One region of the Leptolyngbya sp. O-77 genome, then DNA from elsewhere that is predicted to be linked to it. Evidence: riboswitches for the same ligand, from Rfam matches in the RefSeq annotation. Region 1 holds a riboswitch; each other region holds the start of a gene.
The links. Region 1 has a riboswitch for cobalamin ahead of O77CONTIG1_RS17340 (sirohydrochlorin chelatase). Riboswitches for the same ligand answer to the same signal wherever they lie in the genome.
Positions count from the first base shown of each region.

Region 2: linked by a shared signal. The riboswitch ahead of O77CONTIG1_RS22945 (HupE/UreJ family protein) and the one ahead of O77CONTIG1_RS17340 (sirohydrochlorin chelatase) in region 1 are both predicted to bind cobalamin.
Region 3: linked by a shared signal. The riboswitch ahead of O77CONTIG1_RS14610 (FAD-binding oxidoreductase) and the one ahead of O77CONTIG1_RS17340 (sirohydrochlorin chelatase) in region 1 are both predicted to bind cobalamin.

Region 1 covers NZ_AP017367.1:4,084,373-4,094,787, reverse strand. The annotation lists gene O77CONTIG1_RS17365 (hypothetical protein) at 1-1,565, opposite strand, end outside; gene O77CONTIG1_RS17360 (hypothetical protein) at 2,011-2,898, opposite strand; gene O77CONTIG1_RS17355 (hypothetical protein) at 2,912-3,370, opposite strand; gene O77CONTIG1_RS17350 (alpha/beta fold hydrolase) at 3,843-6,446, shown strand; gene sipA (regulatory protein SipA) at 6,471-6,713, opposite strand; gene O77CONTIG1_RS17340 (sirohydrochlorin chelatase) at 6,728-8,038, opposite strand; cobalamin riboswitch at 8,075-8,253, opposite strand; gene O77CONTIG1_RS17335 (ion transporter) at 8,403-9,242, shown strand; gene cysC (adenylyl-sulfate kinase) at 9,344-9,904, shown strand; gene O77CONTIG1_RS17325 (DUF1818 family protein) at 9,891-10,256, opposite strand; gene O77CONTIG1_RS17320 (CHAT domain-containing protein) at 10,345-10,415, opposite strand, start outside.
Region 2 covers NZ_AP017367.1:5,437,524-5,447,938, forward strand. The annotation lists gene O77CONTIG1_RS22910 (alpha-amylase family glycosyl hydrolase) at 1-132, shown strand, start outside; gene O77CONTIG1_RS22915 (alpha amylase C-terminal domain-containing protein) at 42-614, shown strand; gene O77CONTIG1_RS22920 (SDR family oxidoreductase) at 650-1,525, opposite strand; gene O77CONTIG1_RS25075 (hypothetical protein) at 1,609-2,091, shown strand; gene O77CONTIG1_RS22930 (cation-translocating P-type ATPase) at 2,474-5,320, shown strand; gene O77CONTIG1_RS22935 (vitamin K epoxide reductase family protein) at 5,500-6,438, opposite strand; gene O77CONTIG1_RS22940 (Gfo/Idh/MocA family protein) at 6,702-7,820, shown strand; cobalamin riboswitch at 8,002-8,138, shown strand; gene O77CONTIG1_RS22945 (HupE/UreJ family protein) at 8,234-8,872, shown strand; gene O77CONTIG1_RS22950 (DUF1350 family protein) at 9,048-9,869, shown strand; gene O77CONTIG1_RS22955 (hypothetical protein) at 10,057-10,415, shown strand, end outside.
Region 3 covers NZ_AP017367.1:3,433,541-3,443,955, reverse strand. The annotation lists gene O77CONTIG1_RS14645 (hypothetical protein) at 79-1,608, shown strand; gene O77CONTIG1_RS14635 (SpoIID/LytB domain-containing protein) at 3,006-4,220, shown strand; gene O77CONTIG1_RS14630 (aspartoacylase) at 4,239-5,156, opposite strand; gene psb35 (photosystem II assembly protein Psb35) at 5,744-5,968, shown strand; gene O77CONTIG1_RS14620 (hypothetical protein) at 6,203-6,547, shown strand; gene lepB (signal peptidase I) at 6,627-7,370, opposite strand; gene O77CONTIG1_RS14610 (FAD-binding oxidoreductase) at 7,400-7,963, opposite strand; cobalamin riboswitch at 8,196-8,370, opposite strand; gene O77CONTIG1_RS23615 (efflux RND transporter permease subunit) at 8,491-10,415, opposite strand, start outside.

The DNA.
Region 1 (10,415 bases):
TGGTTCAGCGTGGCGGCGGGGGTTAACGTGTTCTTTCCGCCATGTGCCAGGATGAATTGCGGCAGCGTGTAGGGGCTGGCATCGGGTGCAAGCGCAAACTCGCGGGCAATGCCCATCATTTCGCCCGTTTGCACATGGGTTTGGTGGTCGGTGGCGACGAGGATGGGGGCTTCGGTATATTTCCGCATTTGGGTCGCCAGTTGTTCGGGTCGGTAATACTTCTCGTAGCCCAGGTTTACTGCAACCGAGAGGGCGCTGAGAAATCCGAGAAACAGAATGCTGAGAACCGCAGTTTTGCCTGTTTTGGGAAACTGGCGTCGCGGCGCATACCAGCGGCGTGAAATCCACGGTTTGGGCGCGGTTGCTGGATCGAGCAGATTTCCCCGATTCCACAGCGTCGCCAGAGCCGCGCCCAGCAGCGCCACCACCGCCGGAAAGTAGATGAAGTTGTAGCGTGCGCCCCGCGTTACATCGCGCCCCAGCCCGTAGGTAATGAGCGTCATTACCACAATGCCGCTCAGCACCAGTCCGCCCAGCAGCACCGTTGCCCATCGCGTTTGGGGATTTTTTAGCAGCGTTTTGAGGCTGCGAACCAGCAGCGGCACAAACCAAATCAAGAAGGCAATCATCACCACCGCCGCCACGCCCGCCAGCGGCAAAAAGTCTGCCTCCAGCGGCAGCAAAATCACCATCACCACCCAAGCTGCCAGGAACTGGAAGATCGGGTTTAGCCACATTAATAAATTGCTACGATCGTAAAAAATCCAGTCCGTCAGCGTGCTGTTTTGCGTTTCGGACAATTCGGGCAGCCAGACGAGGCAAGCCGCGAGGGAGAGGAGGGCGACGGTGAGGAGTTGAGGAGGGACGGAGAGCGGGGGAGGGGGGGAGAGAGGGAGAGGGGGGGAGTGTTGGAAGCGCCAGAAGAAGAGGAGGGCGATCGCCTCGCTCAGCAAACTCAGCATGACGAAATAGTGAACCGCCACGCCCAGCGCATTCACCCCAATCCACACGGCGCAGAGCCAGAGCGGAATCGGTGCTTGCGCTTGCATAAACCGGACAGCGGCAACCAGGCAGCAGAAAGACAGCGTAATCAGCAGCATTGCCAGCGTGTAGTGGCGGGCATCTTGCGCCAGAAACACTGCATAGGGCGACACGGCATACATCACCGCTGCCAGGTTTGCCGCCAGACGCGATCGCCACGCCAGCCAGCCCAGCGCGTAGATCGCAGGCACCGTGAGAATAGCAAACACCACGGAGAGCGATCGCCCCACCCACAGACTGACAATGCCCTGCGGCAGCGCTGGAAACAGCTTCAACCAGAAATGCGACAGCAGAAAATACACCGGCGGATGCGTACTCTCGCTCATCAGATAGCGCACCACATCCTGCGGCGTGCCCTGCGGCTCCGGGCGCAGCGGCGACAGTAGCACCTCCGACGAAATCACCTGATCCAGCGGCACCGTCCGAAAACTGTGCCCCAAGCTAAACACCAGCGTCGAAAACTCATCCGTCCAAGGCGGCTTGCTGCTCAAATACGCAAACCGCACCAGCGCCGCCAGCGCCATCCACAAGAGCAGCAGTGCCCAGGGGCATGTTGCAAACCAATCCCTTAAACCTTTACTCACACCACGCATGGAAATCGACAAGTCTTTAGGCTAGCAGGCGGGAGGGGGGTTGGGGTGATGAGGTTGGAATGCGATCGCCCCCTGCCGCCCATGCAATGCGAAGCGACCTCTCGGCACAACCAGAACGCCCGTAGGAGGGGGTGTGGGGGACGCTTCGTCCCCTGCAAAGGGGGTTTGGGGGATATCCCCCAAGGCTGTTGGCTCGGCAGACAGAGTTCGCCCAGTCGCCAAAAACTCCTGCAAACTCCAAAGACACTGAGCATAAAAAGCGCTGCTGCGAGCAACCTCGAAACAGCGCCGATGGGTTTCTGTCTGTGGAGATAGAGGGCGATCGCCCGCCGCCCCAAACTTTTCTGCTTAAACCTCCGCCACTAAATCTCCGCCACTAAATCTCCGCCACAGCCCGCTCAATCAGGCGACGAGCCAGCGTTTGCGTGCCCGTGTGAGAGTAATATTTCACCGCAATATCCAAAAACGCGCCCAGATAGTCGAGCTTATCCTTCGACACATCCGCCACCTGCACCAGGCGATCCACAATCCCTTCCTGGGTCAGGTTGTTTTGAGTCACCAAGTCACCCATCCAGCCCTTCACCGACTCAAAGCTCTGGCCAATAAAATTCAGTTTTCCTTCTGAGTTTCCACCCGGAATCAGTTCATTCACACCCTTAAAGGTCTGGTTTTGCTCCAGTTCCTTCGGCGAGAGTCCGTTGATATAGGTTCCTACTTTCTGGATAAAGCTGGGCCCCAGCGGCACCAGCCCATCAAACGACACCAGCGCCGCCATCCGCAGCAGCGCCTCGCCGCCATAGTCGCCCAGCGCCGCCAAAAAGTCGCCCAGGCTATCACCCGGAATGCCGTTGATCTGGCAAAAGGCGACCACCTCCGTCACCAGCTTCACGGCCAGGTCAATGCTCTGTGCCTGTTCGGGCTTGGGTGCGAGGTGCTTGAGCAATCCCAAAAAGGAAATATCCTGTCCAACGCGATTCGCCAGCGCCGCCGCCCCCAGCGCACTGGAGGCACTGTCCACTGTGTTGTAAAGCCACAGCGCCTTTTGATAGCCCTGCGACTTGTCGTTATAAAGCTGGACAGCCCGTTCGCCAATCGCCTGGATCATGGCAGGGTCGGTTTCCATCGTCACTGCTTTGATCGTGTTATCAAAGCCGACCAGGTTTTCCCAGTGACCCGGCACCACAAAGTCCAGAGATTTGAGGGCGCGGACAGTCAACCCGGTGGTGGGCAAATCATCCACGATTTCATAAATCGGTTTACTCATGGTCAGCGCTCCATTACTTCAGCTTGGACAGGCCAATCAGGTCAAATTTTTGAATCCAGGCGCGGCGATTTTCTTTGGTGAATTCTGGATCGCGGCTGAGGGCCTTGACCTGATAGCGATCGGCCACGAGAATGCCAGTCTGGGTGTTGCCGATTTCCAGGACAGGATAGCCCGCCAGTTTTTCGGTGGCGCTGTCATATTTCTTGGCAGCAGTTGGCAAACTAGCCGTGTCAGAAATCGACAACAGCGCCATGTCTTTTGCGTCTTTCTTGAGCTTGGCTTCGGCAAAGCCTTTTTTCTCTTGAGAAAAGACGACGGTGTAGCCCTGACCAGAGCTAGGAAAGAACTTATTAAAGCTGCTGCCTTGTTCAGCATCTTTGGCAACGGCTCTTGCGCCCCGCTGGGTGGAATCTTTTTGCACCTGAGCATAGGGCGAGTCGTCTACTTTGCTACAGGCGGTAGCACCAGACAACAGCAAAACGGATAGCAGTAAAGCAGCTAGTGCCTTACGCCAATTAAAACGGATCATCCTACTCTCCTTATGAAACACGGTTGAATGAAACACGGTTGAGGGTGGCTGGGTTTTACGGGCGATCGCCGCTCTGGTGTGAGGTTGTAGACGGATTGTGAACCTTGTGTAGCATGGGGCAACCCACGATTCAAAAAAGAGCCATCTGACAACGCTACAGCTCGTCTAAAACACCCTAATATGAGGCTTTTTACGGCGTTCAGGACATAGCATACCGCTTGTGGTCACATTTTCTCTGTATCTATCTCGAACGCTTGGTTAGGTTTTGTAAATCTCTCAGGAACTCAGGAGTGGGATTTTTCTTGGCATGGAAAGGCAAGAATCTGGGTGTGATACGCTCTGGATTGCAGATCGGATTGCATACAGCACTGAACAGCGTTTCAACACAGCGTTTCAACGGTTTGGCAGTGGAGCTATGGCGCAACTCACAGGCACAGGGCAAGTCGAAACTTTTCGCAAGCAGTGCAGACATTTCTCGTCTGCTAGGACAGGCAATCCGACGGATCGCCAAACCAGATCCACGCTCCGCCCTGTGCTGAAGTCTTCCCTGCTGGCGATCGCCTCTGGGCTGTCTCTCCTGCTCTCAAGCTGGCTCACCCGTCCTGCCCATAGCGCCGAGCAGGTCATCGTCAACCTGGGCAACTTTGAGATTGCCCTCGCCGTAGACGATCTGGAAACCTACGCCAACACGGGCGAAGTGCGCGGCGGGCTAAAGCTCTATTCGCGGTTTTTGGGCGAAACGGGCATGGCAGAGCTGCGCCAGTTTCTCCAGCGGCGGTTTGAGGTCGATCCGGTCGTGATTTCGCAACTGCTCTATTCCTCGCTGGGCGAAGAGACGCTGCGGCGGCTGGGTGCGGTCGTGCGGACTGACACGCGGCAAAATGGCTTTTCCGCTATTCGCGCAGCGGCAATTTTGGCAGCCAATCAGCCAGATGGGTTATCGATCATTGGCTGGCTGAGGCAGTATCCGTCCTACAGCATCCGTCTGAATGCACGCCAGTTGCTAGAGCTGCGGCAGCAGTTTTCTACCCAGATTGACTATCGGGATGCCGTTGTGCGGGCAATTAACGAAGCCGCCGCCGCAGAAGCGCTCCAGTCGCCGCTGCCTACAACAGTGGGCTTGCCCGACCCCGGACAGCCGGGCCCTTATGGCGTGGATTCGCGCACGCTGGAATTTAGCCGCGATCGCCAAACGCTCCTGGGCGATCGCGTGCCCCGTCCGTTTCGCGTGCTGCTGCGGCTGCCCAGAGGGTTGGCTCAGCCCGCACCCGTCGTCGTCATTTCCCACGGGCTGGGGTCTACGCCCGAAGCCTTCGCTTACCTGGGCGATCACTTCGCCTCGCACGGGTTTGTTGCCATTTTGCCGCAGCACATCGGCAGCGACGAAAGCCGCCGCACCAGCGCCCTGGCGGGCGTGCTGACTAGCCCCGTCACCCCGGTCGAATTTGTCGATCGCCCGCTGGATATCACCTACGTTCTGGATACCCTGGGCGAACTGGCAGATGCCGACCCAGAGCTGACCGGGCGCATGAACTTGCAGCGAGTCGCCGTGCTGGGGCATTCCTTTGGCGGCTATACGGCGCTGGCGCTGGCGGGTGCCAGTTTGAACACGGGCGATCTGTTCCAACAAGAATGCGCCCGACCCCAGGCGCGGCTGGATGTGTCGCTGGTGCTGCAATGTGCGGCCAGCCGTCTGCCGCCCTATACCTATACGCTGCGCGACCCGCGAGTGCAGGCGGCGATCGCCGTCAGCCCGCTGACCAATCCCGTCTTTGGCCCGCAAGGATTAGGGCAAATCCAGGTGCCCGTGATGCTGATGAGCGGCAGCAATGATTTCATCGCTTCTGCTGTGCCACAACAGATCCACCCGTTTCTCTGGCTCACCACGCCCAAAAAATATCTGGCGGTGATGGTGCCCAGCAGCCACACCTTTGCCGATAACACGCCCTCTTCGAGCAGCACGCTAGACACCGTGAGCCTGCTGCTGTCGGGGCCGTCGCCGCGCCTGGGGCAAGAGTATGTGCGCGAGTTGAGTCTGGCTTTTTTGCAGACCCATTTGAACAACCAGCCCGCCTATGAAGCCTTCCTCACGGCGGCCTACGCAGCGTCGATCAGCGAGGAGCCACTGGACTTGCGACTGGTGCGATCGCTCTCCGCAGAGCAGCTAGAGCAAGCCTTTGGCGGGCCGCCACCGATTCCCTTTGTGCCAGAGGTGACCGCGCAACTACCGGGCGATCGCCCAGGCTCAGTGCTGGAGGCGATCGCTCAGTCGGGCGTGCTGCGGGCGGCAGTGCAGCCCAACTCCCCGCCCTTTGGTGTGGTTAACAGCACCGGAGAACTGTCGGGCTATTGCGTGGACTTGCTCAACGGCCTAACGCAGCAGCTCCAGGCGCAGCTCGGTCGTCCCATTCGCCTCGACCTCAGCACCGCTGACGTGACCAAGCGCTTTGAGCTAGTGCAAACAGGTGCCGTGCAAATCGAGTGCGGGCCAAACACGCTGCGCTCGGATGTCGAAGGCGTGCTGTTTTCTGCCCCGTTTTTCCTGACGGGCGTGCAGCTTTTGACCGACACCAACACCGCCAGCCAGTTCAATCCTTCGGGCACGCTGGCAGGGGCCCGCATTGGCGTATTGCGCGACACCGTGACCGAGCAAGTGATCCGGCAGCGATATCCAGCGGCGCAAATTGTGGCGCTGAGAGGGGCAGGGGCACGGACGGTAGGCTTTCAGGCGCTCCGGAGTGGGGCGATCGACCTGTTTGCAGGCGATGGCGTGCTGCTGCTGGGCGAGGCGCTGCAAAGCAGCAGTTCTCTGAGCGAGGCAGGATATACGCTGCTGCCGCCGGAGCCGCTGTCTTGCGACCCTTACGCTATGCTGCTGTCCGCCACCGATTCTGCCTGGCGCAACACGGTGAATACGTTCCTCACCAGCCAGCCCGCTCGGCAAGTGGGCGATCGCTGGTTTACACAGGATTTGCGGCCTTATCTGTTCCTCACGCTCGATCGCTGCGTCGCAGAGTAGCACGACGGGTTACAGTATGGCTGGCTATTCAGACACCTTTTCGAGATACTGGCTTTCCAGCAAAAACGCGCCACGCCCAAACCGAACGCCCCAATAGCCACCGGGGCGGCGATCTAGCACGATGCCTTCTTCGCCCACTTTGATCAGGTCGGGTGGACGCAGCATGGGCATGGGTTCCGCGGTTTTGAGGTAGGCAGGCAGCGCGATCGCCCGCACGCGATCGCCCACCTGAAACCCCTTTTCGTCAGCTCTATCCAGTTCTGCCATTGCTTCACCCTCGTTCAGGGAACTTGCCAGATTTTTTCATGATACTGGCTCGGTTCCGCATAGGGATCAATCATTTCGCCATGATGATGCCCATGCGTATGGCTGTGGGGATGCCCGTGGGCGTGGCTGGGTTCATGGTCATGCGTGTGATCCTGCGGATGGCTGTGTCTATGTGGATGATTTTGAGCATGATTTTGAGCATGATTTTGGGTATGTTCATGCGCGTGTCCGTGATTGTGCCCATGATCGTGCCCGTGTGCGTGTGCATGTCCATGATCGTGCCCGTGTGCGTGTGCATGTCCATGATCGTGCCCGTGTGTGTGTGCGTGGTCATGCCCGTGGACTGCGCCATTGCCCACAGCCACCAGACGAAACTTGCACATTTCGCAATTCATCTGCACCTGCCCAAGCTGCGTTTCGATTTCGCGATCGCGCAATACAGAAAACAGCGTCCTGTGCAGCCCCATCTCTGGCAGGCAGACCATTGAAATGTCGGGAAACTGGGACTGCTGTTGGGCTGTGATCGTGGCAATTTTCTTAACCAGCACGCCCGTAAACAAAAAGTAGGGCAGCACGATAATCCGCCTGGGCTGATACAGGCGGGCGCGACGGAAGCCCTCTTCTAGCCGGGGATGGGTGATGCCGATAAAGCAGGTTTCGACGGTGCGATAGCCGCTGCCTTCCCAGAGAATTCGCGCCATTTTATAGACATCGCCGTTGGCATCGGGATCGCTGGCCCCGCGCCCCACAAACAGCAGCACCGTGTCTTCCCGCGCAATGCCCTGGGGATTCCACTGCGGCTGGTCGAGTTCTGCAAGGCGCGATCGCCACAAATCCAAAATTCCTGGCGTAATGCCAAAATGCCGCCCATAGTGAAACGTGACCTGGGGATAGCGCTGGCGGGCGCGATCCAGTTCATTAGTAACATCAAACTTGTTGTGCCGCGCCGCAAACAGCAGCACGGGCAGCACTGACAAGTCGGTATAGCCCCTAGCAACGCACTCGTCTACGCCCTGCTGAATCGATGGCTCCGTCAGTTCCAAAAAACACGGCACTACCGGACGTGAGGTATCCAGTGCCTGATACGCCGCCGCAAAATCTAGCAAGCCCTGGCGACCGTCCGCATCGCGGCTGCCGTGGCCGACCAGCAGCACTGGGCGCTGCATCGGTAGCGGAGGAAGATCAAGTTGGGGCGAATTGCCGAGGGCGATCGCCCGCTGCTCCGGCTCTAGCGGATACATCAGCGGATATGCCGATGCCTCAGCCGTCTTAGAAATAGCTGATGCTGCGGAATTTGAAGAAACAGGGTCAACTGATAGAGTCATAAGAATCAAAACTCCATTCCCGTGCAACGCGGGAGCTAGAGTGAAAAAGCAGCAGGCTGGCGTTCTGGCTGAGGAGTTTTGTGGGTCTTCAAAGTCTTTCAAACAGTCTTTCAAGTCGGCCCAAACTCTCATCACAGCTGCGGCACAGCGCCGGACTCTCACCGGACTTTCCCACCCTGCGGCTGTTCACATGTGCCTAGCCATCTTACCCCAGGCGGGGAATCGTGGAATGGGGGAGAGGGGGATTGGGATGTGTCCCAGGTCGGGAATGAGGGGATAATAAGAGGATCGCGGGATCGCGTCCTTCCCCGGATTGCGTTTTCAATTACGTTTTTTTCAATGCGTTTTCAATTGCGTTTTCCCAATGTCCTTTCGCAAGCGCATCGCCTTTTACCTCGAAGATATCGACACGCCTACGGGAAAGGCGCTCAACCTGCTGATTACCGGGCTGGTGCTGCTGTCGGTGGCGATTTTTGTGGCGCAGACCTATCCGCTGTCGGAGGAGTGGCGGACGGTTTTGGGGGCGCTGGATCTAGCACTGCTGCTGCTGTTTTCGCTGGAATATTTGCTGCGGCTATGGTGTGCAGAAGATCGGCTCAAGTTTGTCTTCAGTCTCTTTGGGCTGATTGATTTGATGGCAATTTTGCCATTTTTCTTGGGCGCAGTGGATATTCGATTTATCCGCATTTTCCGCTGGTTTCGGATTTTGCGGCTGGCGCGATTTTTTGAAGGGCGGACGGTGTTTGGCTATGTTACGACGGAAGACAGCGCCATTTTTGCCCGCATTTTGTTCACGCTGTTTTCAATCGTGTTTGTCTATTCTGGGCTGATCTATCAGGTCGAACATCCGGTCAACTCGGAGCAATTCAACACGTTTTTTGACGCGATTTATTTCTCGATTTCGACCATTTCAACGGCGGGCTTGGGGGATGTGGTGCCGATTACCGATGGCGGGCGATCGCTCACCATTTTGATGCTGTTGACCGGAATTTTGTTCATTCCCTGGCAGTTGGGCGATCTGATCAAGCAGTTGGTTAAAACGGGCACCCGTGTCGCTGTGCAATGCCTGAATTGCGACCTGTCGGTGCATGACCAGGATGCCCTGTTTTGCAAAAACTGCGGGACGCGGCTGCCTGCGACGCCAGAGATTTTTTTGGGTGAGAGTGATACAAATCCAACTCAAGTGGAGAACGTGATCAAGTAGACTAGGGTGCAGTTTTATTTCTGGTTTTCCAGAGCGCTCTGGGCTTGCACTCGTCAGCGGGCCCAGGGGTGCGCTAGTTCTATCGTGAGGAGCAAACAGCAATGCAGCAGCGAGGGGTCACAGTTTGGTTTACCGGGCTGAGCGGCGCGGGCAAGACGACGATCCGTATGGCGGTGGAAAAGGAATTGCGCGATCGCGGCTTGGCGGTGGAAGTGCTAGACGGCGACATCGTGCGCCAGCATCTCACCAAAGGATTGGGCTTTAGCAAGGAAGACCGAGACGAAAACATCCGCCGCATTGGCTTTGTGGCGCATCTGCTCAGCCGCAATGGCGTAATTGTGCTGGTGTCGGCGATTTCGCCCTATCGGAACGTGCGCGACGAAATGCGCGATCGCATCGGAGATTTTGTGGAAGTATACGTCAATGCACCGCTCAGCGTGTGCGAAGAGCGCGACGTGAAGGGCCTCTACAAAAAAGCGCGGGCGGGCGAAATCAAGCAGTTCACGGGCATCGACGACCCCTACGAAGCGCCGCTAAATCCTGAAGTAGAATGCCGCACTGACCAGGAAACCCTAGAAGAGAGCGCCGCCAAGGTGCTGAATTTCCTGAAGCAGCAGGGCTACCTGTCTGGACAACCCGCCGCCTCGCTCAAAAAATCGTAAGCGTCTGGGCTGCTTGAATCAGTCCTGGCACGGCCGCTGCGTTCCATCCCACCTCGGCGCGGCGGCCCGTCAGCACGATCATCCGCAGACTGTAGGACTGGGGAAACCCTTCGACCTCTAGCCAGAGGCGATCGCTCTCCAGTTCACAGGCAATGCGCTCCTCTTCCATTAGTTCTGCCCCCATCTGGCTCATGGTTTCCGCCAGTTGCCCCGCCAGCCGACAAAAATCCTCCAGTTCCGCTGCGGTTAGCTCCAGCGCCCAATCGTCGCCGCCGACGAGTCCAGCAAATTCGGGCGCGTCTTCGTCCCAGCCGATTTGCCAGCCGGGGCCGCGTTTGAGGGTGCGAGGCATGGGGAGTGATAGCGACTGTGGATTTTGGATTGGCGATTTTGGATTTTGGATTGGCAATTGAATGGCAGTCAAGAATCTGCGGGGCTTCTCAAACCTTCGTTCGTCGCTCCGCTTGTTCCGCCATTCGGATCGGCTCAACCACCAAAATATTCGTGCCGT
Region 2 (10,415 bases), 1.4 Mb from region 1:
TTGGGGCGAGGGCTGGGGGATTCGTCCCTAGCGAAAAGGCCGTGGTCTTTATCGACAACCACGACAAGCAGCGGGGTCATGGGGGCGGCGGCAACTACCTCACCTACAAGGACGGCCCGCTCTACGACCTAGCGAATGTGTTCATGTTGGCCCATCCCTACGGCAAGCCGCTAGTGATGTCGAGCTACGACTTTTCAGATGGCGACCAAGGGCCCCCCGCCGATGCCAAGGGGAACACGCGATCGCCCCTCAGCCCCGACTCCCCAACCTGCACCGATGGCTGGATCTGTGAACATCGGCGATCGCCCATCGTGCAAATGGTGCAGCTTCGAAACGCGGCCGGCGATGCGCCCCTCGTGAACTGGTGGAGCAACGGGCAGAACCAGATTGCCTTTGGGCGGGGCGATCGCGCCTTTGTGGTGATTAACCGCGAATCCCAACCCCTCACCCACACCTTTCAAACCAGTCTGCCCCCCGGCCGCTATTGCGACCTGCTCCAGCCCAGTGCGTCCAACCCCGCCACCTGCGCCACGCCCATCACCGTCCAGCCCAACGGCCAGGCGACCTTTACCCTATCCGGCATGAGCGCCGCCGCAATTCGAGTGACGGAGTAATCGAGTAAATCAAGTGATGGAATGATAGAGCTACTCTAGGCCAACGCCCGCAACTCCTCCAGTACGCTCCCCGGCCCATAGCCCAGGCCAAAGGCGTAGCTACTGTCCATCGACACGTCTGGCGGACGGGGGGCGGGCATGGGCACATCCGCCTGCTTGCACGGGCTGATCGAGTCAGGGGAAAGGTCAAACGCCTCTGCCATCCGTAGCCCAAATTCATAGCGGGACAGCCGCTCGCGCCCGCCCAAGTGAACCAAGCCCTGCACTTTCTCAAGCGCCAGCAGCAGTCCCTTTGCTGCGTCGCGGCCGCTGATGGGCGTGCGAAACTCGTCAGTAAACAATCGCAGCGCCTCACCCTCGCGCAGCTTCTGCAAAAACAGCTGCAAGAAGCTAGGGGCCGTGGGCGCAGCGCCAAACATCAGCGGCATCCGACAAACGGCGGCATCTGGATAGCGGCTCAGGATTCCGGCTTCGGCTTCTGCCTTTTGTTCCCCGTAGAGACTCAGGGGGCAGACCGGATCGGCTTCGCGATAGGGCGCGTGATGTCCGTCGAACACCAGATCGGTGGAGGTGAAGGCAAAGGGAATGCCCGCATCGGCGCAGAGGCCGGCCAGGTTTAGGCTGGTGAGGACGTTAATCTGGCGGGATCGTTCGGGCTGGGTCTGACAGGCGTTGGGCTGAGACAGGGCGGCGGTGTGGATCACGGCATCCGGGCGAATCTCTTGAAATGCCTGCTGGAGGGCAGCAAAGTCTGTTAGGTCTAGCGCCAGCGTGTTTGCATCGGCAAAGGACACGGGTCGGGTTTGGTAGGTGCCGTAGACGATCCAACTGGCGCGGGTCGCCTGGTAGACATGCCATCCCAAAAAGCCGCTGATACCCGTGATGAGGAGGGTTTTGGGAGGCGTTGACATCGCGATAGATCCCACAGTCATAAATTGGACAAGATACGATTAAGAGGATTCCGTGTCCGAAATTGAGACAGAAAGGACAGCGTATGATGAAGCCGATGGTAAATCAGTTGGTAAATCAAGTGGTAGATCAAGTGGTAGATCAAGTGGTAGAGCAAGCTGCTGTGAACTCGTTTGCTGGCGATCGCCCATTTCCAAGTCGCTTCCGTCTTGCTACTGCGGTAGCTTGGGCAGGTATATCAATCGCCTCTAGCCTAGCCGCATGGGTTTGTTTTGTCCCGCTTGCCCAGGCCCAAGAGCGCCAACCGTCCGTTCCGTTTCCTGCTCAGATTGAGCCTAGCCCAGCGTCTTCAGAGATGGCTGGTTCGCAGGTTCCATCACCGGAACCGCTGCCTCTTGCACCTGCTTTGGCAAGCGATGCCCAAGATTCGCCTGGGCAAGGCTCGATTGGGCAAATCGACACCCAGCGTCCTGCGCTGCCATTTTCTGACGTGCCGCCCGACCACTGGGCCTACGAAGCGCTGCTATATCTTTCCACGGGAGGGCGATCGCCCCGCTCTGTTCCTTAACCCGCTCTATTCTCTAACTTGCGCCGGGAAGCTGCTTTGAGGCATTCCTGATGACGTTCTATCTAGATTCCGTCTGGAAGGTTTCGACTGCGTAGCAAAACTTGATTTTTGGCATCCTTTTCGTTTGAAAACTTAACGCCTTTCCCATACTCAATTCCCGCTCCAGAGACCTACCCTGGATGTTGATACACCGCTTGCACAAAGGCTGCGAGCGGTGTTCAATTTCTAAAATCTTTGCCTGAAATCTTTGCCTGAAATCTTTGCCTGAAATCTCTGCCTAAAATCCATAACGGATTGGCTGGCAGGTCGCAGTACCATTCGAGGCTGGTTCGCAGCGTTTAACCTGCCTTCAAAGCTCGGTTTTCTCACACTCTAAACCTAAATGACTATTTCTGACCCTGGCTCTGTCTCTCCTGCTACCCGCTGGCATCTGCTGTCTGCTGAAAAGGTGTTGGAGCAGTTGCAGAGCGATCGCCAGTTGGGCCTCACGTCGGAGCAAGTCGCCAAACGCCAGCGCCAATTTGGCCCAAACGAACTGGAAGACACCGGTGGCCGGAGCAACTGGGCAATCTTGCTAGATCAGTTCAAAAACATCATGCTGATCATGCTGATTGCAGTGGCAATCATTTCCGGCGTGATGGACTTGATGGACATGCAGGCAGGACGAGTCAAGTCCAACGATATTCCGTTCAAAGACACCGTGGCGATTTTAGCGATCGTGTTTCTGAATGGCTTGCTGGGCTATGTGCAGGAGAGCCGTGCCGAAAAAGCGCTGGCCGCGCTGAAAAATATGGCCTCGCCACGAGTGCGCGTGTTGCGCGATGGGCGCGTACAGGAGGTAAACGCTGGGGAACTGGTGCCGGGGGATATCATGCTGCTGGAGGCAGGGGGGCAGGTGGCGGCGGACGGTCGTTTGCTGGAGGAAGCCAGCCTGCAAGTGCGAGAGGCGGCGCTGACGGGCGAAGCGCAGGCCGTTAGCAAGCGGGTTGCCGCAGACCTGTCGGATGATACGCCCCTGGGCGATCGCCTCAATTGCGTGTATCAGGGCACCGAGGTTGTGCAGGGGCGTGGCGTGGCCATCGTCACTCAGACGGGTATGGGCACCGAACTCGGCAAAATCGCTACTCTGCTGCAATCCGTCGAGGCAGAGCCAACGCCCTTGCAGCAGCGGATGGATCAGCTGAGTCAGGCGTTGGTTACGGGTTCCCTGTCGCTGGTGGCAGTGGTCGTCGTCCTGGGGCTGCTGGTGGCCGGATGGGGCAAGCTGCGGGAACTGGTGGAGGTGTCGCTGAGCATGGCAGTGGCCGTGGTGCCGGAGGGGTTGCCCGCCGTGATCACCGTGACGCTGGCCCTGGGAACCCAGCGGATGGTGCGCCGCCATGCCCTGATCCGCAAACTGCCCGCCGTAGAAACCCTCGGCTCTGTCACCACAATCTGCTCCGACAAAACAGGCACCCTGACCCAAAACAAGATGGTGGTGCAGGGGATTCACCAGCATTCCTGTTCGCTCAGCGTAACGGGCCACGCCTACACGCCAGAGGGTGAGTTTTTGCTGAACGGACAGTCGATTGATGTGCAGAAACACCCGGAGGCGATCGCCCTGCTAACCGCCTGCATTCTCTGCAACGATGCGGCCTTGCAAAAAGAAAACGGCGACTGGTGCATCCTGGGCGACCCCACCGAGGGCGCACTGCTGGTGGCCGCCACCAAAGCTGGACTCGACCGCCACCACCTGACCCACATCTGGACGCGCCTGGGCGAGTTTCCCTTCACCTCCGAGCGCAAACGCATGAGCGTGATAGTCAAACCTCAAGGCAGTGGCATAGTCGCAGATCCCCTCGCCCCGTCTGTCTTCCATTCTTCATCTCTTATTCTGTTCTGCAAAGGTTCTCCCGAACTGGTGCTAGAGCGGTGCCAGTCTGTATATGTCAAGGGCACGGTGGCGCCACTCAGCGGCGATCGCCGTCAGCAAATCTTGCAGCAAAATGATCACCTGGCCAGCAAGGGACTGCGGGTGCTGGGGTTTGCCTGCCGTCCGCTGGAGGCGCTGCCCGCCGAAGACAGCGCCGAAGAAACCGAGCAAGGGCTAATCTGGCTGGGGCTGGTAGACATGCTGGATGCACCCCGCCCTGAAGCACGAGATGCCGTGGCCCGCTGCCGCTCTGCGGGGATTCGGCCTGTCATGATTACGGGCGACCACCAGCTTACTGCACGGGCGATCGCCGAAGACCTGGGCATTGCCCAGCCCGGCGACGAAGTGCTAACCGGGCCAGACCTAGAACACTGCACCCCAGAGGAACTGGAAACCCATGTCGAGCGGGTCAGCGTCTATGCCCGTGTCGCCCCAGAACACAAGCTGAAAATCGTGCAGGCGCTCCAGCGCCGCCACCACATCGTCGCCATGACAGGCGATGGCGTGAACGATGCCCCCGCGCTGAAGCGGGCCGATATCGGCATTGCGATGGGCATCACGGGCACCGATGTCAGCAAAGAAGCCAGCGACATGGTGCTGCTAGACGACAACTTTGCCACCATCGTCTCGGCAGTCGAAGAGGGGCGGGTCGTCTACACCAACATTCGCCGCTTTATCAAATACATCCTGGGGTCCAATATCGGCGAAGTGATTACCATCGCCGCATCACCGCTGTTTGCCTTTGGCGGCGTGCCCCTCACGCCGTTGCAAATCCTCTGGATGAACCTGGTCACCGACGGGCTGCCTGCGCTGGCGCTGGCAGTAGAACCTGCGGAACCCAACGTCATGAGTCGCCCACCCCACGATCCCAAAGAGAGCATCTTTGCACGAGGGCTGGGCACCTATATGATCCGCATCGGCGTAGTGCTGTCGATCATTGCGATCGCCCAAATGGTCGTCGGCTATCACCTCGCCCAAACCACTCCCGGCGACCCCAATCGCTGGAAGACAATGGTCTTCACCACCCTGTGCCTGGCCCAGATGGGTCATGCCCTGGCTATTCGATCCAACACCCGCCTAACCCTAGAACTCAACCCCTTCTCCAATCCCTACGTCCTCACCTCCGTCGTCTTTACCAGCCTGCTGCAACTAGCGCTAATCTACATTGAGCCGCTGCGAAACTTCTTTGGCACCCAAATCCTCAGTCCCCTGGAACTGCTGATTTGTCTCGGATTCAGCCTGCTGCTCTTTGTTTGGATTGAACTAGAAAAACTGCTGTCTCGCTGGCGGGGCAAAGGGCTAGGATTTGGAGATTAAAAATCTGGGCCGCTTGCTTCACCTCAATTCTCGCAAACCGCGCTATGGATTCAATAGATATCACAATAGATATTAGTCGTTGCGTGTTGCTGTCAAACAACTCCTCACAATAAAAGGCTGCCCAGCAGACTAAAGCCAGACAGCTCCTTGCACTCAACTCTTCACCCTATTGATGGGCATTACCGCAAATTCTGGAAATTGGTCGGGCCTTGATAGCCAGAGGCCTGCGCCAGTTGCTCTAGCGTTTGGGTGCCAGAATAAAACTGGCCGTTGATTTCCCAGGTGGGGTAGCCTGTGACCTGCGGCGTAGCGCGGCACAAGGCAGTCTGGGAATTCGCTCCGTCTGGCGCACATTCGATATAAGGAATCTCAGCCGCGGCAGGCTGACCAAAGAGTTGCTTCTGATCGTGGCAATGTGGGCACCAGTAAGCGCCAAACATCTTCGCGCCAATGCGCTTCAGGTGGCGGGCGAGTTCGACCTCTGCTGGCCCCGAAACGGTGGTTACAGGCGGAACCGAAGGGCCATCCACCACTTCACTGGCTGGCGCTCTAATAATGTTGTGCCAGGCGAGGGACCCCACCAGCACCACTACACCAACCAAAATTCCGGTAAAAATAAGCTGGCCCACGTCTTCCCACGCCCGCCCAAGCAGCGTCAGCACAAACATGGCTAGCGCAAACAGCGCCGACGCGATGCAATAGACGCAGATGCCCGCTGCACCGTAGGGCGCTACAAACTCGGAAAACATGATGTACATCAGGTAGCCGCTGAACACCAGCATGGCCGTTGAACCTGCAAACAGCAGCAGCCAGGTCATGTTATCCAGGCTGTGTCGCAGGGTTTTGTTTTGGTCAGCATTGACCAGCAGCGGCGCAAAGGCAAACGCAGCCATACCCAGGTAGGCCAGCAGCCCAAACAGCGCCAGGGGAAGCCCAAACAGCGTGGCATAGGGACTGGAAAGCACCTGCTGGCAGCCGCTGGTGGGGCAGGCCGCCTCTCCACCAAACAGCCGAGTTGCGGTGAGGTAGGCAGTGTTTAGCGCACCCAGCAGGGCGATCGCTCCGATAATCTTGCGAGACTGACGATGCAGCCAGGGGGTTTGACGACGGCGGCTCATAGCACCTACTCTTGTCAACTCAGCAATAGACTTCATTAGGATACAGCCCGTCGGCTCATCCCGACTTCCCTATTGTGGCTCAAAGCCGAAAAAAGTGGGTTGGTCAGGGTTATCGCTCCGCAACATTGGCACAAGACGGGTGTGGGGCTGCAAGTTTGCAAAGTGAGGGGCTAAATTGGCGAAGTAGGGGCCAAATGGGCGGAAAAGAGACCGGCAGGCTAGTGCCTGAGCCAGTTGCGAAAATCAGAACTAACGAGAGCAGCATGGGCGTAGCGCAAGATTCATCGTTGGTCGGCATTGTGATTTTAGGGCTGGGGCGATGGGGAATGCACTTGCTGCGAAATTTTTTGGCGCTGCCGGGGGTGCGCGTGGTGGCGATCGCCGATCCCAATGCCACTCGTCTGCACATTGCAGTGGCTAAGTTTGGGTTAGAGCATCGCACGCCCGCCGTGGTCGCCTCGACAGATTGGGCAGCGGCGCTCGACCTAGAAGGTGTTGATGCCGTGGCGATCGCCACACCCGCCAGCACCCATGCAGCACTCCTACGAACTGCGCTAAATCGGGAGCTACACGGATTCGTAGAAAAGCCGCTGACGCTCTGCGCCGCCGAGGGGCGGGAACTGTGCCAACTGGCAGCGGAGCAGGGGCGACGGCTAGTGGTAGATCACACCTATTTGTTTCACCCAGCTGTGCAAGCAGGGCGATCGCTCGTTCAGCAAGGGCAGCTTGGGCAGTTGCGCTATGGCAGCAGCAGCCGGACGCACCTCGGCCCAGTGCGCTCGGATGTCGATGTGCTGTGGGATCTGGCGATCCACGACATCGCAATTTTTAACTACTGGCTGGGGGAGCGTCCGGCGCAGGTGCAGGCCTGGGGCACGGTCTGGTTGCAGCCCACGTCGGGAATGTCGCCAGCCAGGGCGATCGCATTGGACGATGCTGCAACCCTAGACAATACCGCGACCAATGTCACATCCACTGGGCTGGCTGATCTGGTGTGGGCGCGGCTGATGTATCCCAGCGGCTTTCAGGCAACGATCCAGGTTTGCTGGCTCAATCCTGAGCGACAGCGGCGGCTGAGTGTGGTGGGCGATCGCGCCTCACTGATTTTTGACGAAATGGCGACCGATTCGCTGGTGCTGCAAGCAGGGACGCTGGCACAGCAAAACGGAACCTTTTTCCCAACGGATCAAGCACGACAGGCGATCGCCCTTTCCCGCGAAGAACCCCTGCGCCGCGCCTGCGAACATTTTCTGGACTGTGTGCGGGGCGATCGCCCCTCCAGCCTGTCGTCGGGCGAAGTTGGTGTCGAGTTGGTAGCGGTTCTCGAAGCGCTCTCCCAGTCGATGACCCAACAGGGGGCAATCGTTTCGGTTGCCGACTGAATTTGAGATTTTGGATTGGTGTTAGATTGGCGATTTTGGATTAGTAATTTTTGGATTCGCGATTTTTGGATTCGCGATTTTGGATGGCTGCAAGCGCCCAGTTCCTTGAACATTTGTGACTCTGCGCGTTTGCTCCTGCAAACGGTGCTATGATTCCAGTCGCTCATCGGCTCTCAAAGGGGAACAGCCTTTGGAGATTGGCGATCGCGCCAATTGGGGAAAGTGCAGTGCAAGTCTGCCGCTGTCCCGCAACTGTGAAGTTGGGCAAGACACCCCGCCCGACCAGTCAGGATGCCCGCCGATGCGCTATTTCGCAAATTTTGCCAATCTAAACTCTGCGAGGTACAGACATGAAGGCAAGCATCACCAAAACCCAAAAATTCCCAAAATCGCCCAGATGGCACAATCAGCAAATGGTCTCGGCAGCCAGAACTAGCGCAGGCTGGCGCAGCGGCGCACTACTCTTGCTGGCAGGGATGGCCCTCTGTGCAGAACCAGCCCTGGCCCACCATGCAACCGGGGGCGAAACGCCCAAAACCTTTTTAGAAGGGTTTTTGTCTGGCTTGGCCCATCCTGTGATTGGACTGGATCACTTTGCGTTTGTGGTGGCGATTGGGCTACTGGCGGCAAAGCAGGGCTGGGGACTGCTGTTTCCCCTTAGCTTTTTGCTGGCAGCGCTGGGCGGCACGACCCTGCACCTGAATCTAGTCGATTTGCCCGCCGTTGAAATTGCCATCGCGGGGTCGGTGCTGATCATCGGGCTGCTGCTGGGGCTGCGGAAGACGCTGCCACTGGGCGGGGCGATCGCCTTTGGAATTTTGGCAGGCTTATTCCACGGCTATGCCTACGGTGAATCCATTGTCGGGGCAACGCCGTCGCCCCTGACCGCCTATCTACTAGGTTTCACGCTGATTCAGGCGGCGATCGCCTTTGGAGTGTGGTGGCTGGGCGATCGCCTGCTGCGCCGCACCACCGAACGCGCCAAAACGCTGGCTCTACCCGGACTGGCGATCGCAGGCGTGGGGCTGGTGTTTTTGCTACAGGCGATCTGAGTTGGGCGGGGTGATGGGGTAACGGGGATGAGGAGATGATGGGATGAGGAGATGAGCAGCACACCCTCATTCCGTCATCAATACCAACAGCGCTCCAACACTCCAACACTCCAACACCCCATCACCTCCCCGCCGCATCGTCTACCATGAGAAGTGGCTTCACCCTTCTTTACCTATGGAATGGCGAGAACTGGGCGGAAATTGGCTGGTGGTGCCAGAAAGCCCGACAGCGATGATTCATTTTTTGGGCGGGGCGTTTGTGGCGGCGGCTCCGCAGGTCACCTATCGCTCGCTGCTAGAGCACCTAGCAGAGCAGGGCTATGCCGTTGTTGCCACGCCCTTTATCAACACGTTTGACCATGAGGCGATCGCCCGCCAAGTATTGCGGTCATTCCTCCGGGCTGAGGAATATTTGCTAGAGCGCGTGTTTCGTCGCAGCTATGTGCCGCTCTATGGCGTGGGCCACAGCATGGGCTGCAAGCTGCATCTGCTGATCGGCAGCCGCTCGTCGCAAGAGCGAGCGGGCAATATTTTCCTGTCGTTTAATAATTATCCAGCGCGGCGATCGATTCCTTTTCTGGATCAGGTGTCGCAGTTTTCGACCCAGTTTTTCTCCCAGATTCCGCCGCAGTTTGCGCCGCTGCTGAATGTGGAATTCACGCCATCGCCCGCCGAAACCTACACGCTGATCGAGCGGCATTATCAGGTGCGGCGCAATCTGCTGATTCGCTTTGCGATGGATGATATCGACCAGACGCGATCGCTCTCGGAGGTTCTCAACCGCCGTTTTCCAGACATGACCACGCTGCACACGCTGGGCGGCAACCACCTAACGCCGATGGGTCAAGATTTGAAATGGCAGCCCGGCCCAACCTTTACGCCGCTGGATGCCCTCGGACAGTTTATGCAGCAAGGGCTAAACCGAGATTTCATTCAGCTCAAGCGCACCATCACGCGATGGTTGAATCCGGTTGCCGCCTTCAATTTGCCCAGATAGCCCGTACCGCCAGATCAGGCAAAGTCAGGGCAAAATCAGGACAACCTGCTAAAACAGGTGTAGCAATCTGTGTCCGGTGATTGCGTCTTCTGCCACAACCGGGAGCCGACGCTCTGGCACAAGCGCTATGCTGAGGTCGTCACGGAGTTGGCGTGGGATTCAGAAGGAGAAAGCAATGGGTCGGTTGATGAAACAATCCACAACGCAACTGTTGCTGGGGAGCCTGCTGCTGGGCGGACTGGTGGGGCTGGTTGGATGCAACGATGCCCAGCCGCCTTCGTCCTCTCCTAGCGCGTCGCCAACGGCTAGCCCAGGGTCGCCTGCGCCTTCTCCTCCTGCGCCCAGCCCGACGGCTTCTGCTCCAGAAACAACCGATCCGTCGCTATTTGTGATTTCTGCCGAGGGCATTGGCCCGGCAAAACTGGGTATGACGCTGGGCGAACTAAAGCAAGCGCTGCCCGACGCTACGTTTGAAGTGCGATCGCCCTTTATTGTCGATTTCGACGCGATCGCCGTGTCCCAGAACGGCAAGCCACAGTTTTATGT
Region 3 (10,415 bases), 650 kb from region 1:
TACGAATCAAACGTCGGTGTGAATCAACAATCAGCGTTAAAACCCTTAGTTTGGCTTGGTGTGTTTGGAGACATGGATATGCGGCGTATCTTAATAACAGTTGGGGTAGGGCTGGTGGCAATGGCTCCGGTTCCGGTGATGGCGCAGTTGCGGCTGCCAAATATTCCCGGTTTGCCCGGTGGCGTGCCGATTCCGCCCGTGCCAGGACTAGGAGAGTTAATGGGCGATCGCCCTCCTGTATCTACCAGCCTGGAAGATGCCAAAACAGAACTGCCTCTACTCGACGACTACGATCCCCAGCGTGTTGCATCTGCCAGCCAACTGCGGCGCGGCGAACACGGCAGCTTTGTCGTCGTGCCCGGTGTGTATGAATACGAGGCACAGAGCTATTGCCTACATGCAGGGACGCACGGGCCAGGGCAGGGCGATGGCTACCTCTATGCGCCGCTGCTGGGCAAGCGAGAAACCATCGTGCGGCGGGTGTTGCAAAATTCCGTCGCCCATCCCGACATCCCCCAGCGGGATATCCAACTGCTGCTGTGGGCAATTCTATCGCGCACCCGGTTCAATGACCTGTCCAGCGACCTACAGGCAGCGGGGCGACGGCTGCTCACCCGCGAAGATATCAACGACCTGAACGGCGGCGCACTAGGCAACATTCCGCCAGAGGTGCAGCGCCGCATTTTTGCCGAACTGCCGCCTGCGGTGCGCCAGGTGGTGCAGGCCGAGGCAAACTTGCGATCGCTCCTGACGCGAGGCAATGCGTCCTATGCCGAGATGGAGCGCATCGCCGTGCTGGCAGGCGAGGTTGGGTTGGGCGAGGGGAGTCGTGAGGTTCCAACTGGCCGCTGGTCGATGCATCCCAGCGGATTGTTCATTCGCTATAACCCGTCGGGCTATAGCCGCACCAAGGTTCAGTTTGCGCTACCCGATCGATACACCATCACGCGAGACACGCTGGGGCGGATTACATCTGTCACAGATAGCCAGGGGTATCGCAGCGAAGTAGTCTACGACGACCGCATCGCACCTCGCCCCCACCCCACCGATCCGCAACTGGTTGCCTACGCCTTTCAATCCGTGCGCCTGACTCGCCCCAACCCCGCCAATCGCGCCCAAACAGAACAGGTTGAGTTGCAAAATCAGGGCTGGGCCTTTACCCACGCGCCACGCCGCGCCGCCAGCAATCCGGTGACGCTGGCAGCCGCCCTGCCGCTGCCTGGATTTTTCACAGCCCAGGGCGATCGCTATTGGGACTGGGCCCGGCGCGGCCGCGAAGCCTACGACCAGCAGCAAGCCGTGCGGGACTATTGGGAGCGTTTTGACCGAGCCACGCGCGATCGCAGCGCCCAGGACATCGACGACCTGACCGATCTGGGACACTATCGCGACGGCGTAGAAGCCGCAACAACAGGCAGCACGGGCGATCGCGTTGGCTGGATTGCCGACCATCACGAACGCCAGCGCGGGGCCCTGCTCTACGCCATCTGCGTGCTAGAAGAACGCTGCGAACCCGGCAGTTCTAGAACCTACGATCCGTCTGGTGATGTGGCGGTTCCTGGAAACACCTCGCGGCAACGGCTGGGTCAGTCGGCTCGCGGGTTCTAGCGGGGTGGTATGCTTTTGTTCTGAGTGGGCTTTTTTTTGGGCGGCGTTGCGCCGAGGCGGTTGATCGTGCGGATCATCTAGATACAACCGCCCCAAGTTGCGTTAGCTACAGCGCCGCTTAACAGCGCCGCTTAGAAGAAGTGCTAACTAACGACTTGTCCATTTCTGACTTGGATCGTGCGGCTGGCACAGGCAGCGATATCCGGTTCATTACCTGCACCTCAAAATTGGTGACGATACGGGCGATCGCAACAGAGACACAGACGAATTAAATGCCAAACCAGGCACAAGTTGCGCCTGCGAATCGCCCGCAGCCCCGTTCTGCAAAGACGGCTGAAACTCCTGTGGAGAGGCGGGTTGGACGTTTTCTTTCATGGTGTTCTGTCATGGTCTGAAGACAAAAATTTGATCCACTGAATCAGAACACATAGAGGAGAAATCAGAGGTGAACAGAAGAGAATGCCTGGTCAGCCCTGAGGCACCCAAGTCGCTGCCGCCTACGCCTTCCCCAAAGCCACAGGCGATCGCCCGGCCACCCTTCCCAAACGAGAAGTTCGCCTGACTTGGCACCCATCCTGGACAAGCAGCCCATGACCTGTGCAAATCGCGGTTGACCTAGCTCAGGTATTCTCCGAGCTTTTGAGCGTAATACTATTTCAGAACCTTGAAAAAATCTGCCATCAGCGTCAGTGCCTCTGGTGTAAGTTTGGCTCCGCGGTAGTCATCGTCTGGGTTGTCAACTGCGGTGGAGCTTCGCGATGAATCAGATCGAGCCACAAAATTGCTCTTTGTGGCTTTTTGTCCAGATTTGGAGTCAGATGAAGTTGCCGTCTTTGCTGCGCTTTTGGTTATGCGAGTTTTTGTGCGGGTTGGCATACGGTGGAGGTCGCTTAGAATCTAGATCGGTCTCAAGTATTAGAGATACTCTTTTCTCGCTATATGTCCAAGCGGTAATAAGAATGGCTGGGATAGCGGACTCTCTGGGATGGCTGACTCTGTCGATTGAGCACCACGTTTCCTGAATTAGCTGACTCTGGCTGGAACTAATTAGATAGATTACGCGGTCTAACGAAGGAAGACCGCATTTTTGGGGATTCATCGAAACTTTACAAAGTGGGATTTGCCTTTGCGTTGCCCTGCAAAGCGTTGATGCTCAAGGATTGTAGGTCTCCGAGCAACGCTATGTAACTGGGGGTGAGTACAGAGAACGAGGGCGATCGCCCTCACTCTGCGTTCAACCCAACATTCCGTGATACCCTTCTGTAAAGAATCGTAGCGACGGTTTTGCTACAAATTTTTTGATTGTTTCGCCAGGAAACCCCGAAAAACCGATCCGAATCTGTCCCTAATTTTGTCCCTGATCCTGAACAATCTGTCTCTGTCGGTGTGAGGTTGTTGTGATTCAAACGCTGAAATACACAGGCTTTTTGCAAGCCCTCGTCAAGCTGGGTTTCAAACTGGGCAAACGCTCCTGGTGGCTGACGGCAGTGCTGTGGCTGGTGGCGATCGCCCCTGCTCGTGCCGAACTTGACCTGCGCGTGTCGATCGAGCGCGACGTGCCCGCCGTGCAAATTGGTAGCAACACCGCCTCTGTTCTCAAAGATGGCTCTGGGCGGGTGCTGGGGCAACTTCCTCAGGGAACCTCCCTCATCGCTACGCCCGATACCGCAGGTCTGAGGGTGAACGACTGGCAACTTAGTGCTGTCTGGCTAGAGCCACAAAACGGCGGCTTTGTCTACATCGACAACCCCAACGACAACACGCGCGGCCGTTACTATCGCGGGCGAGTGCTGGTGGTTCCCACCTCCTCCGGACTAACTGCTGTAAATTATGTTGACCTGGAGGAGTACCTCTACAGCGTGGTAGGCAGCGAAATGCCCGCAAGCTGGCATCTGGAAGCCCTCAAAGCCCAGGCGGTTGCTGCCCGTACCTACGCCCTCTATCAGCGGCAAACCAGCGGCAACACCGTTTTCGACGTGGGGAACACAACCCGCTGGCAGGCCTATGGCGGCGCAGAAAAAGAAGCCAGCAGCACTATCGCTGCTGTGCGAGCAACCCGTGGGCAAGTGCTAACCTACAACGGGCAACTCATCAACGCAGTTTATCACTCCTCCTCTGGCGGGCATACGGAAAACTCCGAAGATGTATGGGTGAGTCCGCTGCCTTACCTGCGCGGCGTGCCCGACTATGACCAAGCAGCTCCCGTGTTCCAGTGGACAGAAACCTTTACGGCTGAGCAGATGCGGCAGCGCATTACGGGCGTTGGCAATATCCTCCGGTTTGAACTGGTACAGGCTTCGCCTAATCAGCGGTTGCGGCGGGTGCGTGTGGTAGGCGATGCAGGCAGCAGAGAGCTAACGGGCGATCAGATGCGGCAGGCGCTAAATCTCCGCAGCACCCTGTTTACAATTCAACCCCAGGCGGGTCAGGTGGCCAGCGCTCAGGGCGCAGCGGCTCCACCCAGCTTCCAGGTGACGGGGCGGGGCTTTGGGCATGGCATTGGTATGAGCCAGTACGGCGCGTTTGGCATGGCTTCCCAAGGCTCTAGTTATCGAGACATCGTGACGCACTACTATCGCGGGGCGATTCTGTCGCGCATTCGGGTGCAATAGCGCTGTCGCATAGTGGTTCTATTCCTGCGGTTTTGTGGATAGCGGTTCTATCGCGCCCAATTGGATCTCTTGCCGCTGCGTTAGCACCATCGCAATGTCTTTCTCATAGTAGGCGGCCTCGTTGATAAACACGGGAAACGCGACGGTTTCGCCTGTATAGGGCAGGGTTTCTCCGGTGAGTGAGAGAAACATTGGGTCACCAGGACTCAGTCTTTCGTAGTCCTGCCCCTGGAGTTGGGGATGGATCATAGCGGTGATTTGTCCCTCGGCATCTCTGGGGTAGGGTACCGTACCCAAATATCGATAAACAGTTAGCGGTTGTACCGCAGGCAACGGTTTGTCCCAGTTTTGCTGGTCTAGCACATCCAGGATTTGCTGAACCAGCGCCTCGGTGCGCTGAAACAGGTCTGCCTGTAGCACGCCCTGAGCCACCGGGCCAACCTCCAGGCAAATACCAAACCGACCGAGCGATCGCAGCGCGTCTTGCTGTCGCCCTGAGTCGGCCGAACTGTAAATCCGCAGGTCGGGCTGTTGGGCGCTGAGGGCTGCTGCCAGTCTCAGTTTGAACGGGTGGTGATCATCCAGGATTAGCGTCATCCCCATGTTCGACGTGGTGCTGTGGATATCGAGAATGACATCGGCAGGTGTGGAGCCGGATGGCCCAAAGCGGCGGTTGATCTCTTGCGCCCGACGGATTTCATAATCGACGGGGTCTGGTAGTTCCAAATGGGCGCGATCGCAGCATCGGTTCATATCCTGATCGATGTAACGCACTCCAGCGGCGATCGCCTCCAGATTGCTCAGCAGTGTCATTGTCTCGAAACTGGGGCGCGAGATGAGTTGGGGAGCGTATTGAAATCTCCGGATCAGGTAAATTCCCGTCAACTCGTTGCCATGTGTGCCGCCGACCAGCAGTACTCGCCGAATCCTATCCATATTTCTATAGCTATCTCTATAGCTTGCCTTAGTGTCTTATTCATCTCCGACAGAACTTACCCGCCTGCGATGGAAATTTCGGGGTTGAATCGTGTTTCGCAGGCGCAGCTCATCAGAAACCTTTCAACTGCATTCCTTTTCTCTTAAATCGAGATGAGGCCAGAATAGCGCGAGAAGCCTGGGGATTGCCGCAGTTATAATGCCTTGATGTCGCTACAGCGTTTTTGAAGCTAGTGAGGCACACGGATGGTCAATAAGCCCTTGCCTCGTGAGGGCAGCATGTGCCTCACCCCGCAAGAAAATGCTGTACCTATGGCGATCGCACAGGAGGCTATGCACCCACCCTCAGGAAACGAGTGCTTTATATTCCTGTAGATGGAAAAGCCCTTCTCAAACCTATAACCAAGGGCGATCGCCCAGCATTACCTGTGAGGGATACCCGCAAAAACTCAGTGATTTATGCTGTGATACAGCAAGATTGAAACAGCGATTAGAGCTTTTAGGACTGCCCTAGACTAACTCTTATTTATGGGCAATTTGGGGTCGCTTTTGTATCTCAATCTCGCATCAAAAATCTCTGAGTTGAGGTGCTGAACGTGCTGAGTATTAACGCTTTACTTCTAGTTGAACCTGCTGTATCGGCTGCCCAAGATGGGGCGGGCATATCGCTGGCTGCGGTCTTTGTCGTCGGCTTTTTGGCAGCGGCTGGCTTGGGTTCTATTGCCTGGTATAACTCGCGCCGCCCGACGGGTTGGGAAAATAAAGAGCGCCCTGACGTTGTGCCCGAAGTCGATCCAAACCCCCATGTTTAGTCTAGAAGTTTAATCTGGAATTTGATTGGAATTCGGCAAAAACCGAATCAGAGCTTACTGAGACAAGCGGAGCCGTTGAGCTTGGTTTTAATTCAAGCTTTTCGAGAAGTTTTTGATAGCTTTCAATGGTTATCTGAGAGCTTTTAGCGCTTTAGCGATCGCCATTCCATCGCCATGCAAAGCTTCTTGAAAACCTTTTTGCACACTTGTTTGGAATATTTGGAGGACAGTGCTATGTCAACGAACGAACGAGTCGAACGAGATACCTACGATCGCGGCATTATTCCTGCGGAAACGGCTGCTCGCAAAGAGCGCGAAGGCGATGCCTACAAGCAAACGCCTACCGCAGAAGGCGACATCGACACCGCAGGCGGCTACACCGTAGATAACGAAGGTTTGATCAATAACTTTGCGGTCGAACCGGAAATGTATTACGAAGTGCCGGGTGATTTGAAAGCCAAGGAAGAGGCAGAGGAAGCGGCCCGCGCGGCGGAACTTGCCGAGATCAACGACACCGACGAAGATGGCAAGCTAACTGAAGATGGAGACAACCGCAGCAAAGGGGTTGGCGTTATCTAGAGCTACGTGACGCGATTCAGGTGAATGAAATAAGCGAAGCACTCCAGCAAGGCAGATATGGCAGGGATAGCATCTGCAACTAACTGGCTGGGGCTTCGCTTGTTGATGTCTCGCTTGTTGCTGTCTCTAATGTGTCTGCTTTTGGAAAAGCAGTTTCTAGCTTGCCAAAGCGGGCAATCGGATAAAAGCGGAACACGGCGCGGCCGATGATGTTTTCAACAGGCAAAAACCCCCAAACGTGGGAGTCGTTGCTGTTGTTGCGGTTGTCGCCCATGACGAAGACATGGCCGGGTGGCACCGTCACAGGACGCATTTCGTAGCCCGGTGGCTCTGCAATGTAGGGTTCCGTCAGGGGTTCTCCGTCGATCCAGACCTTGCCCAAGTGAACCTGCACGGTTTGTCCTGGCTGAGCAATGACGCGCTTGATGAATGCTTGGTCGGTGGTGTAGCCCAACTGCTGAAGCTGGGCGGGCGGGTCAAACACCACAATGTCGCCCTGTTCTGGCGGATGCAGCCGATAGGACACTTTTTCCACCACCAGGCGATCGCCCACTTGCAGCGTCGGCACCATCGAGTCCGATGGGATATACCTCGGCTCCGCTACAAATAGCCGAATCACGAGCGCCAGCGCCAGGGCGATCGCCAAAACCAGCCCATTCTCTCGCTGGGTTTTCCAAAAGCCAGCGCTGCGCTGAGTTTGCAGGTTTGCGCGATCGCCCACCAGTGTTTCGGGTGAGCTTGGGGAAGTGACCGTTGGGCTGGGTTCGCTGGCATTGGGCAGCGAAGCGTCTGAGGCGGGCGGGTCACCGGGCGGAGTCGTCATGGGAAAATGCAGGCGGCTAAGCAGTGCGGTTAAAAGGCGTAAAACGATTCTGAGCGTACCTGGTCTAGTTTAGCCCCCAGCAGCACCGCTATATCCTGAAGCTGGGCTGGGCGATCGCCCACCGCGCAAATGTCTACATCCACCCCAGTCCAGTCAATGCCCAACTGGGTCAACGTTTGGCAGATCTGAGCCGGCCGCGTGGGTAAATAGCAGAACGCTGCCCACTGCTGCGAGAGCGCTTGCCAATACGCCTCGTAGGGCAAACAGTCCGGCGTTTCTGGATTCGCCTGCACCAGCCACACGGGTTGGTCAAAGTTCTCCTCGTAGAGCCAGTCGATCTGGCTTTTAGCGGGGCAATGCCCGAACCCTCGGGCAATATACAGGCGCGGCCGATCGGGAACTTGCGCTAGCGTCATCAAGCCGTAGGGGCCGCGCAGGGCGATCGCCCCGCCAACGGGTAAATCTTGTAAATAGGCGGAACTCCAGCCCACCCGCGACACGCACAGTTCGACTTCTGGGCAGCGCGAGGGCGACGACGCGATGGAGTAAATCTTGCTGAACTGCTTGCCGTCTCGCTGAAATCGGGGCCACACTGACTGCCCAGGCCAAAACCGAAAATCTGCTGATCAAGCTGCAGCGAATCGCCTGAATTGTGGGCGTGAGGGCGATCGATGACACAAAACCGTAGCCACGCAATCCATCGCCGGATAAGCAATCGGTGCAGGGGCGATCGCCGAACGAACCCCAGGCGCACCAACCTCCGACAAAAGAGGCTGTCGCCGTTCTAAATTGTGCATTCTCACCTCGACCCGTGCATCGCGGGCATCGCAATGGACAACATCGGGCGGGCATTCTGACTTTGAGGCGGGTTTTGCCTAATGCGCTCCGGCAAGGCTCAAACCCCTCATTCACAGTTGCGGCACAGCGCCGGATTTGCACCGGACTTTCCCCACAGAGTTGGCAAAACCGAGGGGCGATCGCCCCATAGATTCCCCAATTCTGCTACCTGGACTGATCCCCCAGGCAACCCAAATTCGTCCCGAAATTGTAGCTCGAATCCGGCTGCTTCGGGGCACGAAGCCTGACCCCTAACCCCTGACTCCTGACCCCTAACCTCCGTTCACTTGGTCAGCGGCTGCTTGCGAGTCGAGCCGCTGAGTTGCCGCAGCCGCTTTGCGCCCAGCTTTGCGCCTTTGGCCCAGGGCACTTCATGCAGCAGCGTGTAGAAGCTGGGGATGATAAACAGCGTCAGCAGCGTCGCCAGCGACAGACCCGAAAACACGACAATGCCCAGCGGCCGCAGGAATTCTGACCCTTCGCCAATGCCCAGCGCCAGCGGAAACATCCCCAGCACGGTGGTAATGGTGGTCATCAGGATGGGCTGGAGGCGCTGCGGCGCGGCTTGCAGCATGGCGCTGCGGTGGTCTAACCCTTGCTCTTCGCGGATTTGATTCGCCAGTTCTACCAGAATGATGGCGTTGTTGACCACAATGCCCACCAGCAGCACAGCGCCCACGATCACCGTCGCGCCGATCGCCGTCTGGGTTAGGAACAGGCCGAAAATGCCCCCCGCCAGCGCCAGGGGAACCGTCAGCATGATCACCAGCGGATCAACCAGCGAGTTGTATTGCACCGCCATCACCACAAACACCAAGAAGGCGGCCAGCCCCCCCAGCAGAATTAGGGACGAGCGGACTTCCTGGGCGCTTTGGGCACTGGCGCTGGGCAGGCGGCTCACGCCTTCGGGCAGCGTCAGGCTCGCCAGGATTGCGTCTGACTCGGCGATCGCATCGCTGAGGTTTGCGCCATCCACCAGGTTGCCTACGATTTGGACAATTTGCCGCTGGTTGATCCGCTGAATTTCTCCAGGCGCTTCGCCAGCCTCGATCCGCGCCACGTCGGCCAGCCGCACAAGCTGACCACCGCTCGTAAAGACGGGCAGTTGGGCAAGCTGGGCTGGGCGCTGGATGGCATTGTCGGCAAGCTGCACGCGGATATCTACCAGGCGATCGCCCCGCTGGAGTTGCGTGGGCACTGATCCCGTAATGGCGGTTTGAATCGTGTCGCCAATATCTTCGGTGGAGAGGCCCAACTGCGAAGCTCGCTCCCAGTCTGGGCGCACCTGGATTTCGGGCTGCGCCTGATCTGCATCGGGGCGATAGCGGGCCTGCCGGGCCTGCGAATCCAAGGCTGCCAGCACTTCGCGTCCCGCCTGTTCCAGAGAACGGGTGTCACTCCCCTGGAGCAGGATATCTACATCGGCCCCGCGCACGGGCGAGTTGTTCACAATCAACCCCCGCACCGATTCTGGACTCAGCCGCAGGCGCGTTCCCACCAGGTTCAGCCGATTCAGTTCGGCGGTCATCCGCTCAGTAAACTCAGCCACATTGGTTCCCGGCCTCAGGGTAATGGTGCTGGAGCCGCGCAGGGGGTTGGCGTTGGTGTTTGTGCCAAACAGCGACCCGCCTGCGGTGGAAAAGAGATACTCCACTTCGGGCTGTTGTAGCAAAATCTGGTCGGCCAGTTCCATCACCCGGCGGTTGTCTGCTAGGGAGGTGCCGGGGGCAAACTGGGCGTTGAGCCGGGCCTGGCCCGTGTTGATGCGGGGCAAAATCTCCTGCGGAAGTTGGCCCGCCATCCAGAAGCTCGTACCGCCAAACAGGGCGATCGCCAGCCCAATCACCACCAGCCGATGCCGCAGCACCCACGATAGCCCCCGCACATAGGTATGGGTCGCATCTGCCAGCCGCGCTCGAAACGCCCGCAGCGGAGCCGAATCGCCCACCCGACTCGACCAGCGCACCGCCAGCAGCCGCGAGGTCAGCATGGGCACCACCGTCAGCGCCACGATCAGCGAAGCTGCCACCGCAAAGCTAATGGTCAGAATCAACTGGCTAAACAACAACGAAAAGAAACCGCCAATCAGCAAAAAGGGCAACACAGACACCAGGTTGGTGGTTGTAGACGCGACCAGCGCCGACTCTAGCTGCTGGCTGGCCAGTTCCGCCTGGCGCAGGAGAAATGCCGTCGCGCTGACTTGTTTGC